2 regions of the Mesorhizobium sp. C399B genome follow, and region 2 is predicted to be linked to the other one. Evidence: predicted binding sites of a transcription regulator. Region 2 holds the regulator's gene; the other holds the start of a gene.

Region 1 (7,011 bases), 800 kb from region 2:
GGCGTCGGCGAAACGTCGGGCCGCGCCCATCCATGTGCCGGGCAGCTACCGCTTCACCGTGTCGGTTCCGCCCGGCTGGCGCTCCAGCAGCGCCAACGAGGTCCAGTCGCAGCACCTCCGGCCGCTGCCGGGCTCGCCCACCGGGCTGGCCTCGGAAGCAATGCTGCAGCCGGTCGGCCTGTTTGCGATACGCCGGCTCAGCGGCCGCGTAGCGGACGGTGCTTCGGCGAGCATCTCGGTGATGGCGAAAGGGCAAGAGGTGGCAGTGCATCCGCTAAGTGCTGGGGCTGGCTTCCGTCTCGATCTGCCCGATGACGCCGACGCGATCGAAGTCACCGGCGATGGCATGGAACGACGACTGGCCTTGTCGGCCTACCCGACCGAGCTCGGCCTGCTGTCGCCCGAGAACGCGGCTGTCGACAGCGCCGCGTCCTTGCAGGCCATCGGTTTCGACGATGTCACGACGCGCGGCCTGCGCAAGGTGCCGTCCGGTTATGCCGGGTTGACCTGGTTCAACCTGAACGCACTGGCGCGCGATCATACCGAAGGCAGCGAAGGCTACGTCAACGGCAATATCTCGGGAGACCATGTCTGCTATACGAGCAGCGGACACCCGGCCGAATTCTCGAGCGACAAACCGTTCGGGTTCCATTCCGTGATGCTGACAGCGGCATGGTTGAAGTCCGAAGGCGAAACCGCACTGGTCGAGAGCTGGCTTGGCGACCGGCTGATCGCCAGCGACACGATCGTCCTGTCGGCACTGGCGCCCGTCCACTATGCGCCGATGCTGGCGGCAGTGACGCGCGTGCGCCTCTCCACGAGCCACTATTGGCAGCTCGTGCTCGACGATCTGATGGTTGTGCGCTGAAGCGTGTCGCGATTAATCGGGGTGAAAGGGTTTATCGCGGATTGGAAGCACCGTTCGCGGTGACCTGCGAGAGCTTGCCTTTTTTGACCAGCACCGGTTTCAGATAGGTTTTCTTCATTTTCCACTCTCCACGTCGGGCACCCAAAGCCCTGTTCCCGGCCAGACGGCACGAGGCGTCGGATAATCGGCTGCTAGACTGCGACCGGCCCGGAGCCGTTACCATTGTCGGCTGTAACCTGCGAGAGCTTGCCCTTCTTGACCAGCACCGGCTTCGAATAGGTCTTCTTCATGCCGCATCTCCAGTGTCAGGCGAGGCCGCCAGATCAGGCGACAGTCCGACTCAACGACCTCACTCGATCGGGCCGGAACCCGCTCCATTGGCGAGCGCCGTAACCTGCGAAAGCTTGCCTTTTTTGACCAGAACAGGCTTCGAATAGGTTTTCTTCATAGTGAATCCTCCAAGCTTACGCGATAATGCCAGACGGATCGGCACTGTCAACCTTCGCGGCGCCGTCGTCCCGTCCCGGGTTTTCTTGGTCCCGATGCACTAACTGCAAGTCCACCTTCATCGATAAAGCGTTGTTCTTGGGCGTGCATGGCGTGGCCGGGTTGCGGTGCGAAAAATGTCCGAAACTGCGGCGGGTCTGGCCTGGTTGGTCGGCCTGCTCAAACAGAGCGGCAATGCAGCGCGGACTGGCCCAGCCTAAACATTGGCCTTGCCGTCGCGCCGCACTCACAGTTCCCTTTCCGCCAGTTCGCGGAAGGCATCGGGAACCGAGCGCCGGGCTTCCAGCGCCACGGCGCCATAGCCGACAGCCTCTCTGCCAAAGCGCTGGCGGATCTTGTCGATGGCGCGGTCGGCGCCAAAGCGCGCCAGGCCTTGCCTGCTGCCGGGTCGCTGCTTTTCATCGGCAAGCCCGAGCGGCAGCTCCAACTGCAGCTCGGCACTTTCTTCCAGCTGCGACACCGAGATCGCCAGCAGCGAGATGGTCTTCTCCCGAGGGTTGGCGGCCAGCACGCCGCGCACCAGCTCCCCGGCGATTTCGGCCAGCATCGCGGTTGCCGAAATCGGTTGCTCGAGCGTCAGCGAGCGTGTGACCGCGTGCAGATCGGCGAAACGCACGCGCACCGTCACCGTGCGCCCGGGCCGTGATTTCGCCCTGAGCCGGCTGGCGACCCCGTCTGCCAGATGCAGCAGGACGGGTCCGAAGATACGCGCCTCGGCCGGCCGTCTGCCAAGCGCCGACTGCGCGCCGGCGGAATGCGACCGCCTGTGGGTTTCGAGCTTTCGCGGGTCGCGGTTCCATGCCAGCGACGCCAGCTTTTCGCCGGCGGCGGGCCCGAGCAACCTTCGCAGCGCCCCACCATGCGTCTTTGCCAACTGGCCGATGGTCTCGATGCCGATCTCGGCCAGCCGCGCTCTGGTCGCCGGGCCGACGCCCCACATCAGCCCGACCGGCAGATCATGCAGGAAGGCAAGTTCGGTGTCCGGATCGACCACCACCAGCCCGTCGGGCTTGGCCACCTGCGAGGCGATCTTGGCCAGATGCTTGGTGCGCGCCACGCCGATCGAGATCGGCAGGCCGAGCTCTGCCCGGACGCGCCGACGCACCGTGGCGGCGATCTCGGCCGGCGACCCGAACAGATGCGTGCAGCCGGCGACGTCGGCAAAGGCTTCATCGATGGAAATCCGCTCGACCAGCGGCGTGAAATCGTCGAGCACCTTGATGGCGGCGTGGCCCAGCCGCTGATAGTCGGCGAAATGGCCGCCGACGAAGATCAGTCCGGGGCAAAGCTCGCGCGCGCGTCGTCCGGGCATGCCGCCGCGCACGCCGAAAGCCCTGGCTTCGTAGGAAGCGGCAAGCACGACGCCGCCGCCGACGGCGATCGGCTTGCCCCTGAGCGCCGGGTCGAGCAGCTGCTCGACCGAGGCGTAGAAGGCGTCGAGATCCGCATGCAGGATGGTGGGCTCCATCCCGACCGTTCCCTTTGCGGCGTTGCAGCATTAGCCGCGTCTGTTGTGAGAGGCGTTTTTGCCGAACAAATAGAGAACAAACAGGGCCTATTGTCAAGCGAAGCGGTTGTCGCCGGCCGGCCCGTTCCAGGTCGGGCTGTCGAGTGCTCCGCCTGGGCATCGGACCTGCGGAACATTGTCTCTCGCCTCGGCGTTCATATCCGCGACGGGACGCTGTTTTTGTGGAGGCAGGTATGGGCCAGTTCGAGATGATCGACCTCGTCAGCGTCATTGACGCCTGCACGAGCGATCGCGTTGCCGGGCACTGCGTGTCAATGGCCAGGGCGGTGGAGGAGTTGCGAGTGCTGACCGGTGATTTCGTATCGCCGGACGAGACGGTGGCCAACGCGCTGTCGGCAGTGGCGCTGGGGCGCGGCTGCGCGGTGGTTTTCGACGAGCGAGCGGGCGCCGACATCTTGCTGACGCCGTAGCGGGGCGGCGCCGGGTTGCGGCAACCAGAAAAGTCGAACAGCGTGCAAAAAGCTGTGCAGGCATGGCCCATAAGCGCGGCGTGGAAAATTTCTGCGCGTGGGTGTATTCTCCAGGACGCAAGCGGTCGCAGACCGCATAGGGGGAGAAATGACATGCCGAGGATTTCGGAACTCTTTTTCAAAACTGCCATCTTGTTCCTGATGTTGGGGATTGCGGCCGGCCTGCAGATGGCGATCTCGGGCGACCACGCCGCTTTTCCGGCGCACGCGCATATCAATCTGCTCGGTTGGGTGACGAGCGCCATCTTCGGCGGCTACTACGCGCTCAATCCGCAAAAGGCGGCGCGTCGCGTCGCCATGATCCACTACGGGCTCTACACTCTCGGCTTGGTGATCATGCTGCCGGCGCTGTACGTGATGCTGCAGGGAAACCCGGCGCTTGAACCGATCGTCGCCGGCGGCTCGCTCATTATCGCCGCTGCCGTTCTGGTTTTTGCTTTCGTGGTGTTTTCGCCCGAAACGGCGCGCTCGGTGTCCGGCGTGGTTCCGGCCTCTCGCTGACTGTTCGCGCGCGGCGATCAAAGTCCGACCCGCATTCGCGACCCGCGACACGGGTTGGCCAGGCCGATGGCCGCAGCCGCTGGCTGCGGTGTCTATCGCCGCGTCGGCGCTTAACATACCCGAGTCCCACCACGTATTATTTCGTGACTATTTGGCGCCGGAACCTTCCCAGATATCGCGCGTTGCGGCGACTGTATTCGCGCTGCCTTATATATAGGCAGACTTGAGTACGTCCACAGCATGGGTTGGGGGAGGAGCAGGCCACCATGTCGAAAAGAGAAATCGGAACGTCGGCCTCACTGGGCCGACGCATCGCCGATCTGAAAGCCAGGATGCGAGACGCCAGCGTTACTGAACACGAGATGCAGACCTTCCAGAAGGTCGCAGCCATCATGGGAGGTGTCGAAGGCTCCCTACGCCTCGACGCCGACGACCTGATCGCGGCGTCCTTCGTCACCGAGGCGCTCGGCGATCCCGGGTCGAATTGAAGGTCAGAGCCCGTCGGCACTCAAGTGCCGGCGGTCGATGGCCCGGTTCGCAGCGCCGCGATGCCGGAGCGTGTCTGCACCGCCCGCGGCGGGGATTTCTTGCGCACTTTGAAGATTTCAGGCGAGCGGCCTCGACGGCGCTTGAAATATTGGGCTTCGCGTTCGTGCTTCTCGGCTGCTTCTCGGCTGTCGAAGGTGCCGAGATTGTCGCCGTCCAGCCCTTGACCACAAGGGCTAAGCCAAACCGCCAAGGCGCCTTAAACGAAGGATCCGGCCAGCCGGATCCTTCGAAATATCGCGATGCTCCGGCATCGCCTTCAGCTCATACTTGGTCCAACTGGTGACGGCGTGGACGTCCCGGGAAACCTCTCGAAAGTCCGCGGTCGCTGCCTTACACGTCGTCGAACGGGCCGCCGCGCCTCGCCAGGTCGTGACCAATGGCGGCTTCCTCGGCGTCGTCGGGCAAGGCATCGTCACTGTCTTGGTAGGGGTTGTCGTCATCCTCCTCGGGCAGTTCGCCTTCCTTCTCGACACCGGTGGTGTCCGGCAGGCTTTCCTCATCTGCTCCGTCGGGCAGGACCGTTGCGCCACGCAGCGCATCCCAATCCTGCCGGCGCGGCGTCGGCGCTTCCACTTCATCATTGGCGATCCTGTCGCGGGCATCGTTTTTGCTCGGTGGCGCCTCGACCTCGTCATTGGGTTTTCTGTTTCGTTCCATGATTGCCTCCTCTGGGCGGCTTAGCGTCGAGAAGGTGGAACTCACTTCCGGCTGCCAGGTTCCAGCAACCACTCCAGCTTCAGTGGAACCAATTGCCGCCAGTCTGCTTTGCCAAGGACTAGTCTGCTTTGCCAAGGTGATGAATCCAGAGGAGCTGGACCATGAAGACTTTCCCCCTCATCCCATGCGTGCTGCTCTTGGCGCTGGTCGACCCGGCGGCCGCGCAGGACAATAGCGACCAGCACGGCCCTGCCGCGCCTTGCCAGGCGCAGCCTCAGGACGATGGTCAGAAGCCGCCGGCCGCCAATGGCGGTGGCGAATCGTCCAGCACGCTCGGTCCCTGCGGCGGCGTGCTGCAGCCGCCGCCCAGTGGTGACCAGGGTATGACGCAGCCGCCGCCGGATCAGGGCAAGACGCCGGTGATCAAGCCTGGCGAGGTGCCTGCGCAGCCGCCGAAGCAATGACCTTTGCTTGAAACTTCACGGCGTGGCACGAAGGCGGTCGGTTCCGGTCTTGGCCGGGCGCGACGCGGTCACCGGATCAATGCCGGCGCCGGCCGCGATCGCCACCGGAATTGGAGCCGTGCATCGTCCATGTCGAAGGTCTCCTGAGGGATTGTGCTTCAATGCGAATCTTGCGGGTGCGGGTTCTGCTGGCATGACCGGAAGCCGATCAATTTAGTCTCCGCTTGCGGAACAAGACCGTACCGGCTGCGTTTGCCTCCAGGAGCCCGCCACCTCGATCTGCGCTGTTTTCGCCTCATGCGGGAACACGGCGGAGCTCGCCAACAACGACAGGAGACGAAGATGAAAACCATCCTTATTCCCGCCGTCGCCGGGCTCGCCATGATCGCTGGTATCGGCATTGCCGCCGCCGACGAGGTCATCGTCACGCAGCCGGCACAGCAGCAGGTGATCATCACCCCGGAACAGCGCACGGTCGTGCACCAATACGTAAAGAAACATCCGCTTGCCTCGGTCAATCTGCTCGGCGTCGAATTGAATGTCGGCACTGCCTTGCCTGACACTGTCGAGCTGCAGGAGGTTCCCGACGTTCAGTACAGATACGCCGTCGTCGACAACCATACCGTGTTGGTCGACCCCAGCACGCGCAGGATTGTCGAGGTGGTCGAGTAACGCTCGACAACCTAACCATTCATCGGTGATACGGCCCTGTCGTTCTTCCCAAAAGGGCGGCAGGGCCGAATGACGAACATGATGAAAGGAGAATTGCCATGTTGCCGCATGTCGAGACCCCGAACTCCGCCAATGTTGCGGCGTGTTGCGACAAGTTGCTGGCCGAGCGCAACACGGCGCTGTTATCGATGAAGGAAGCGATCGCGCTCCTGCGGGAGCGCACCGGCACCGATCGTTCGGATGCCGACCTCGCCGGGCTGATCGTCAAGAAAGCGGCGCTGCTCGGCGTTGCGGTGATTTCCGACCCGCGCTGAGATGTCTCGTCACTCAAGACGCCGGTCGAATTTTCGGCTAATGTTTTCGTGGAATCTGGACCAACCGACCGGACCCAACCACGGAGGCTTAAGTGACGGACGACAAACAGGACCGCATTCGCCAGCGCGCGCACGAGATCTGGGAAAAGGCCGGCCGGCCTGAAGGCGCGCATCAGGAACACTGGGAGCAGGCCACGGCTGAAGTCGATGGCGCGGTCGCCAAGCCCAAAAAGGCGGCGAAGAAAGCTGACGCCAAGCCCGCCAAGGCAGCCGCCAAGCCAAAGGCGGCGAAGCCTGCCGCCGCAAAGTCCGGCAAAGCCAAATCGAAATAAGGCCAGAAATAAGGCCAGTCGAAATAAAGCAAGGCCGGAATTCGCTGGCCGGGGCCATCCTTGGCGCCCGCCGTTCAGGCGCGCCCGAGCCTCTCAACCTGACGAATTGCGCCTGCGACGGGCAGCGCAATTCCTTGTGTTTGGCGACA
Region 2 (7,011 bases):
GACGTCGTTCCAGATATCGAGCGCGCCCTTGAGCGCCCGCATCGACAGCACCGGCTGCGTTCCGCACAGGAAGCGGCGAATGCCGCTGCCGACGGCAAAGCCCTGCTCGAAGGCAAAGGGCCGCGCATGGCCCCACCAGCCGCTGAGCGGCTGGTGGGCATCGTCATGGTGGCGCTCGGCCGCGTAGATGAAGGCTGGCGAGCCCGGGCCGCCATTGAGGTATTTGTAGGTGCAGCCGACGGCGAAATCGGCATTGGCACGGTCAAGTTCGACCGGCAAGGCGCCGGCCGTGTGGCAGAGATCCCAGATGATCAGCGCGCCGGCGTCATGTGCCTTGCGCGTCAGCGCCGCCATGTCGCGCAACTGGCCGGATTTGTAGTTGACGTGGTTGACCAGGATGACGGCAACGCTGTCGTCGATCAGCTCCTCGATTGCGGCCGCGTCGACGCCCTCCAGCCGCAGCCGCGTTCCCGGCCGGGTCGAGGCGACGCCTTCGGCCATGTAGAGGTCGGTCGGGAAACTGTCGCCCTCGGCAACGATGACCGACCGATCCGGCCGCATGCCGAGCGCTGCGTGCAGCAGCTTGTAGATGTTGATCGAGGTTGTGTCGCAGACCACCGTCTGCCCATCAGCCGCGCCGATCAGTCGCCCGAGCTGATCTCCGAGTTCCACCGGCATGTTGAACCAGCCGGCGGTGTTCCAGGCGCGAATGAGATCGTGCGCCCATTCCTGCGTGGCGGCCTGCTGCAGTTCGCTGAAGACGACCGCTGACGCGGCGCCCAGGGAATTGCCGTCGAGATAAATCACGCCTTGCGGCAAGACAAAGCGTTCGCGCATGGAGCGCAGCGGATCGGCGGCATCCATTGCTTCGATTGTAGCGAGATCGGGTGTCGTGCTCATGATCCGGCGCCCCTCCATGGACAAACGCGCGCGGCGGAGCCTGCCGCCCAAACATGCCGGCGATCTTGAGTGGTCGCCCTTGAACTGTCAAACATTATATATAATTCACCCATTGAAAGGCTTTGATATATAATGATCCGCCGAGCGTTTATGTCTGATGGATCACGATGCTGGATGACGAGCAGACCTCGAAGACGGAAGCGGCCTATCGCCTGCTCAGGCGCGATATTCTTGCGACCCGGCTGGCGCCTGCCGCGCCGTTGAAGCTGAGCACGCTGCGCAACACCTACGGCATCGGCTGGACGCCGTTGCGCGAGGCGCTGTCGCGGCTGGAGGCGGAACGGCTTGTGACCGCCATCAGCAACCGCGGGTTTGCGGTCGCTCCCGTCTCTCGGGCGGAGCTCGAGGATTTGGCGCGTGCGCGGCTGGTGGTCGAACTGCCCCTGCTGGTGGAATCGATCGAGGAGGGCGACCGTGAGTGGGAAGACGCGGTCGTTGCCGCCCACTATCGTCTCTCACGGTGCGGGTCTGTTCTCGACGATCCATCGGATGATGCGGTCGACGCGTGGTACGAAAAACACGATGCCTTCCATGCGGCGCTGCTCAGTGCCGCGACATCCAGCTGGCTGCTGCGCTTCAATGCGACGATTTCCGACCAATTGCATCGCCATCACCGCTTTCTGGGTCTGGCCCCGACGCTGCGCGCCGCCGCCGGCCGCACGGATGGCCACCGGAAGGCCGTGGCGGCCCTGCGCGACGCCGTGGCGATCGAACACCATACCGCCCTGATGGAAGCGGCCCTCGATCGCGACGTCGAACGTGCGAAAACTCTGATGACCGCTCACATCGGCTACACGCTGCAGGTCTATGCCCAGAGTGAACCCGGCGCGGATGCTGCGCAGCCCCGTCCGAAAAGGAAGCGGCGATCGTAGCCGACGACGCAGGGCACTTTGTCTTCGTTTCACCCCGTTGCCGGCCAACGACTACGAGCGCCGCTCGGCGGTGCCGAACGTCACGCTGAACAAAACGTCAACACATTCATTAAACTTTAAAAGGTTGCGGAACACAACTGGAACAGATAGTGTTTGTTCTGGGTTTGTTTTTTCTGATTCTGGTTTCAGAACCCCTGGGGGCCGCGATGCTGACGCGCAAACAACATGAGCTTCTGATGTTCATCCATGAACGCCTGAAGGAGAGCGGAATCCCGCCGTCCTTCGATGAGATGAAGGAAGCGCTTGACCTCGCCTCCAAGTCCGGCATCCACCGCCTGATCACGGCGCTTGAGGAGCGCGGTTTCATTCGCCGGCTGCCGAACCGGGCGCGCGCGCTGGAAGTGCTGCGGCTGCCCGACTCGATCGCACCAGGCCTCAATGCGGCGAGGAAGTTTTCGCCGAGCGTCATTCAGGGCAGTCTTGGTCAAACCGGCCAAGGGCAAGGCGGCCAAGGACAAGGCGCGATGGGCCAAGGCGGTATCGGCCGCCAGATCAAGCCGGGCTCGCCGTCGCGTTCGATGTCGGCCGGCAATGACGACGCCGTTTCGGCGGTGTCGATCCCGGTGATGGGACGCATTGCTGCCGGTGTGCCGATCGACGCCATCCAGCATCAGACCCATTCGATCTCGGTGCCGCCCGACATGATCATGGGCGGTGAACACTACGCGCTCGAGGTCAAGGGCGATTCGATGATCGAGGCCGGCATTTTCGATGGCGACACGGTCATCATCCGCAATGCCGACACAGCCAGCCCCGGCGAGATCGTGGTGGCGTTGGTCGACGATGAGGAAGCGACCCTGAAACGCTTCCGCCGCAAGGGCGCCTCGATCGCCCTGGAAGCCGCCAACCCGGCCTACGAGACCCGCATTTTTGGACCGGACAGGGTGAAGGTGCAGGGCAAGCTTGTCGGATTGATCCGGCGCTACTGAGCCGGCTTGGGTTTGTACTTTTCACGCTGGTTGTAAGGCGGCAGGCCGCGCGCTTCGCGGGAGAAGCGGCGTTGCTCGTGCCAGGGGCGATACGGCTTGTCGACGGCGAAGCGGATGGTTGGCGCTGCAGCTGCCGATTGCGGATCGAAGAAGACGGCGGCGCTGCCGTCGCGGGCCAGCTGTTTCTTCGTCACGACCAGCACCAGCGGGTCGCGGCACGGATTGTAGGCGGTGGCGTCATCGATGACGATCAGGCTCGCGAAGGCACAGGCCGGCCGCGCCGTCTTGCGGTCTTTGGCAAGGGCTACAATGGCTCCGGAAGGGTGTCGGGCGATACAGAGATCGCCCATGCAATAGAAGGGCGACCCGGGCGGCAGATCGAGCGGATCGAGATCGAACCGCGTATCTGTTGCCTCGAAAATCTCGGGCGGGATAATGGTTTCGGCCCGCAGCGCCCGTTTCCAATTGTCCGTGGTGAATTCGTTGGAGCGTTCGCGGTTGAGGGCGAGTTCGCCGCCACCTATCGGCATGGCCACCAGATGTGCGTCCTCGGATATGAGCACGTCGGGCGTAAGCACCTGCGGCACCGTCAACAGGCCGGCCAGCGCGAAAGGCACGGCCGCCAGCCTGAGCCAGGTGGTGGCCATGGTGGCGATGACGAGGGCGACCGCCACCAACAGCACCGAGCGGATGGAGATCAGCCCGACGGCGTCGACCGGCGAGCGCTCGGAAATCCAGGCCGATATAGCGATCATCGCCATCAGACCCTTGCCCATCACATAGAGGAACGGCCCGTCGGCGCCGAACGGCATCGCCAGTGCGCTGAGCACGGCAAAGGGCATGACGATCAACGAAACAATCGGCATCACGGCCAGATTGGCGATCAGGCTGAGCGGCGACACACGCTGAAAATGCCAGATGGCGAACAGCAAGGTTGCACTGCCGGCGATGATCGAGGTCATGGCGAGGCCGCCCATGGCCAGCGCGAATTTTCGCGACAGGAAGCCGACGAAGGAGCGCTTTGCCAGCGGCGTTCTCACCTTGTCGGCGCGGTAATCGGCCCAGCCGGCATAGGCGCCGACAAGGGCGGCGGTGGCGGCAAACGACATCTGGAAGCTGGGACCGACCACCTCGTGCGGCGACACCAGGATGACGGCGATGGCGGAGATCGCCAGATTGCGCATGGTGAGTGCGGCGCGATCAAACAGCACGGCGACAAGCATGACCGCCAGCATGATGAAGCTGCGCTCGGCGGCAACCACGACGCCTGAAATAACGAGATAGGCGGCGATGGAGACGAGTGCTGCCACTGCTGCATATTTCTTGACTGGGCGGCGCGAAGAGAAATCGGGAAACAGCGCAAAGGCGCCACGCAGCAACGCCATGATGGTGCCGGCAACCAGCGCCATGTGCAGGCCGGAGATGGAGATGATGTGGTAGATGCCGGTGCGCCGCATCGCTTCGTTGACCTCGTCCGGGATGCCGGCGCGCACGCCGACAATCAACGCCGCGGCAATCTCGCCTTCGGCGCCGCCGATCTTGCCCCTGATATGGTCGGCAATGTTTTCGCGCGCGTTCTCGATTGCCGAGGAGAGCCGCGCGGCCAGCGGCGGCGGTCCCTGCGTAGCAATGGCTTTCGGATTGCCGAGAAAGAAGCCGCTGCCGCCGATACCGGTGAAATAGCTGTCGAAGGAGAAATCGTAGCTCTCCGGCCGCACCGGACCGGTCGGCGGCAACAGCCTGGCATAGCCGGTGATCAGGGAGCCGGCGGTCATATCGGCGGGAACGGTCCGCGCCGAGAGCCTGACCCGCTTCGGGGCGTAGCGCAACTCGGGGTAAGCGGTCGAAACCACGTCAAGCGTCAGCCTGATGCGCCCGCTCTCCATCTGTTCGAGACTGACGACGCGGCCGGTCAGCCGTGTCTGGATCTCGGAGCCGAGCATCTGCGTTCCGGCGCGCCAGGTCTCGACCTTGGCGGCGACGACGCCGAGCGCGCACAGCATCGCGGCCATGCAGAACAGATGCGTCCTCGGCCGAGGTCGCGTGGCGACAGCGCAACATGTCGCCAGCACCACAATGGCGATTGGCTGCGCAAAGCCGGGCTCGCCGGCCAGCGAGAAATAAATGATGACGCCGGCCGCCAGGAAAACCGGCACCAGCAGGAAGGCGACGCCCCGGTCGAGCTCCGTGTTGGCGGCCGCGGCAAGGCTGCGGCGGAGCGCGGGCCATGACGGACGGTGAAGCCGTCTGCGCAGGCGGGCGATAGATCCGGGCGCTGTGACTTGCGCCGGCAAGGCGTGACCGGGCAGCGCAGGCGCGACGCCGGGATGCGGCTCAGGCAGCGCGAGGGGCAGCGGCTCGGCATAGGGACTATCGGCAAACAGCGAGCGTTCGCTGACGCTTGCCTCGGCGCCTTCGCCTTCCTTCGTGCCCCGGCCACGTCCAGCCATCGGGTCTGCCCCTTGCGCCCCAGACCTCCTATGCTACATGAACGCGCAAAGCGCGAAAGTCCGTGCGGTCGCGTCCACCGCGCCGGAATTGACCATCACTCGCCAAGGACGCTCAATCCTCAATCATATCCCGGCCCTCCGCCCTCAGGCGAGCAAGCCCATCGTGCATTGCCTTCAATTGTTCGGGTGTATGACCCTGCCATTCAGCGAGCTCCCCCAGGATGAGTAACGGATCACGGGAGCGGTAGGATTTCGTCGGATTACCGGGAAATTTTTTATCGGTCAGGTTAGGGTCATCCATGAAAAACCCCGTCGGCTTTACGATGTAAATCCTTTGACGACCGTCACCCGTTGCAAGCTCTGCTCCCCAGATGGCGGCTTCCAGTGTCTGGGTGAAATAGATCCATGACAGTGGTTTACCTCTGAAATTGGAAGGGTGGCCGACGCTCAGCAGATCCCCGGGTTTCAAATCCGCCCGGGTGCCATGGTAGAACGGATCACCCTCCGTATGGTCAGCGTTTCTGGTCATCGGTAGTCCTTCTTTCAATCATGCTTCCTTAGTGGCGAGACCGGACTGCACACAGTTGCGGTGTTCACGATAATGATTGCAGAAAGGTCAATATGCGTGACCAAGCCAACGCTGTCACGGCGGCGTTGTAGTCGGGCAGTGCCGCATCCGTGAAGAAATGTCCGCTCGTCAGAGGAGGCTACCACCGTCGCAGCGATGTTCCAGGCACTGTGACGGACGCTGCAGCCGAATGAAACCCAGACATTGACGCTGCTGCCAAATGAGGTTGCGCGGAGGTGCGAACAGATTTTGTGCTACAAGGCTCCGGCGCCCGTTGACGCAACCGATAATTGGCGACGTGCCCCGGCCTCATCCAGCCATCGGGTCTGCCCCTTGCGCCCCAGACCTCCTATGCTACATGAACGCGCAAAGCGCGAAAGCCCGCGCGATCACGCCCCGCTTTCCAAGGTTCCCGAGAGTTCCATGTCCGACACGGTCGTCACCCGTTTTGCCCCCTCGCCCACCGGCTATCTGCATATAGGCGGCGCGCGCACCGCACTGTTCAACTGGCTGTACGCCAAGCACACCGGCGGCACGATGGTGCTGCGCATCGAGGACACCGACCGCGAACGCTTCAACGAGGCGGCGACACAGGCCATTCTGGATGGGCTGACCTGGCTCGGCCTTTCCTGGGACGGTGAGGCCATATCGCAGTTCGAGCGCGCGCCACGCCACCGTGAGGTGGCCGAGGAGCTGGTGCGCCTGGGCAAGGCCTATTACAGCTACGAGACCCCTGCCGAGCTCGAGGCGATGCGCGAGGCCGCACGCGCCAAGGGCTTGCCGCCGCGCTACAATGGCGCGTGGCGCGATCGTGCCCCCTCGGAGGCGCCTCCCGGCGTCAAGGGCGCCATCCGCATCAAGGCGCCGACCGAGGGCGAAACCGTGGTGCACGACCGTGTGCAGGGCGAGGTGCGCTTCCCCAACAAGGACCTCGACGATTTCATCATTCTGCGCTCGGACGGCAATCCGACCTACATGCATGCCGTCGTCGTCGACGACCATGACATGGGCGTCACCCACATCATCCGTGGCGACGACCATCTGACCAACGCCGCGCGCCAGACGGTGATCTACAACGCCATGGGCTGGGACGTCCCGTCGATGTCGCATATCCCGCTGATCCACGGCGCCGACGGCGCCAAGCTGTCGAAGCGGCACGGCGCACTCGGTGT

What was found. Region 2 encodes LexA, which represses DNA repair genes until DNA is damaged. Its sites were predicted from a motif close to TGTTCNNNNTGTGTTCNG; they were not measured.
Region 1: a site for LexA is predicted at 2,905-2,922, ahead of dinB (DNA polymerase IV). Genes of this name have one in related genera too.

The regions. Positions count from the first base shown of each region.
Region 1 is NZ_CP100472.1:5,781,006-5,788,016, forward strand. It holds gene NLY36_RS27490 (hypothetical protein) at 1-868, shown strand, start outside; gene NLY36_RS27495 (hypothetical protein) at 1,060-1,158, opposite strand; gene NLY36_RS27500 (hypothetical protein) at 1,218-1,316, opposite strand; gene dinB (DNA polymerase IV) at 1,602-2,843, opposite strand; gene NLY36_RS27510 (hypothetical protein) at 3,077-3,313, shown strand; gene NLY36_RS27515 (heme-copper oxidase family protein) at 3,467-3,874, shown strand; gene NLY36_RS27520 (hypothetical protein) at 4,141-4,362, shown strand; gene NLY36_RS27525 (hypothetical protein) at 4,383-4,613, opposite strand; gene NLY36_RS27530 (hypothetical protein) at 4,754-5,080, opposite strand; gene NLY36_RS27535 (hypothetical protein) at 5,242-5,544, shown strand; gene NLY36_RS27540 (DUF1236 domain-containing protein) at 5,887-6,216, shown strand; gene NLY36_RS27545 (hypothetical protein) at 6,315-6,530, shown strand; gene NLY36_RS27550 (DUF2934 domain-containing protein) at 6,623-6,862, shown strand.
Region 2 is NZ_CP100472.1:25,213-32,223, reverse strand. It holds gene kynU (kynureninase) at 1-900, opposite strand, end outside; gene NLY36_RS00150 (GntR family transcriptional regulator) at 1,068-1,832, shown strand; gene lexA (transcriptional repressor LexA) at 2,039-2,821, shown strand; gene NLY36_RS00140 (ComEC/Rec2 family competence protein) at 2,815-5,271, opposite strand; gene arr (NAD(+)--rifampin ADP-ribosyltransferase) at 5,384-5,800, opposite strand; gene gltX (glutamate--tRNA ligase) at 6,263-7,011, shown strand, end outside.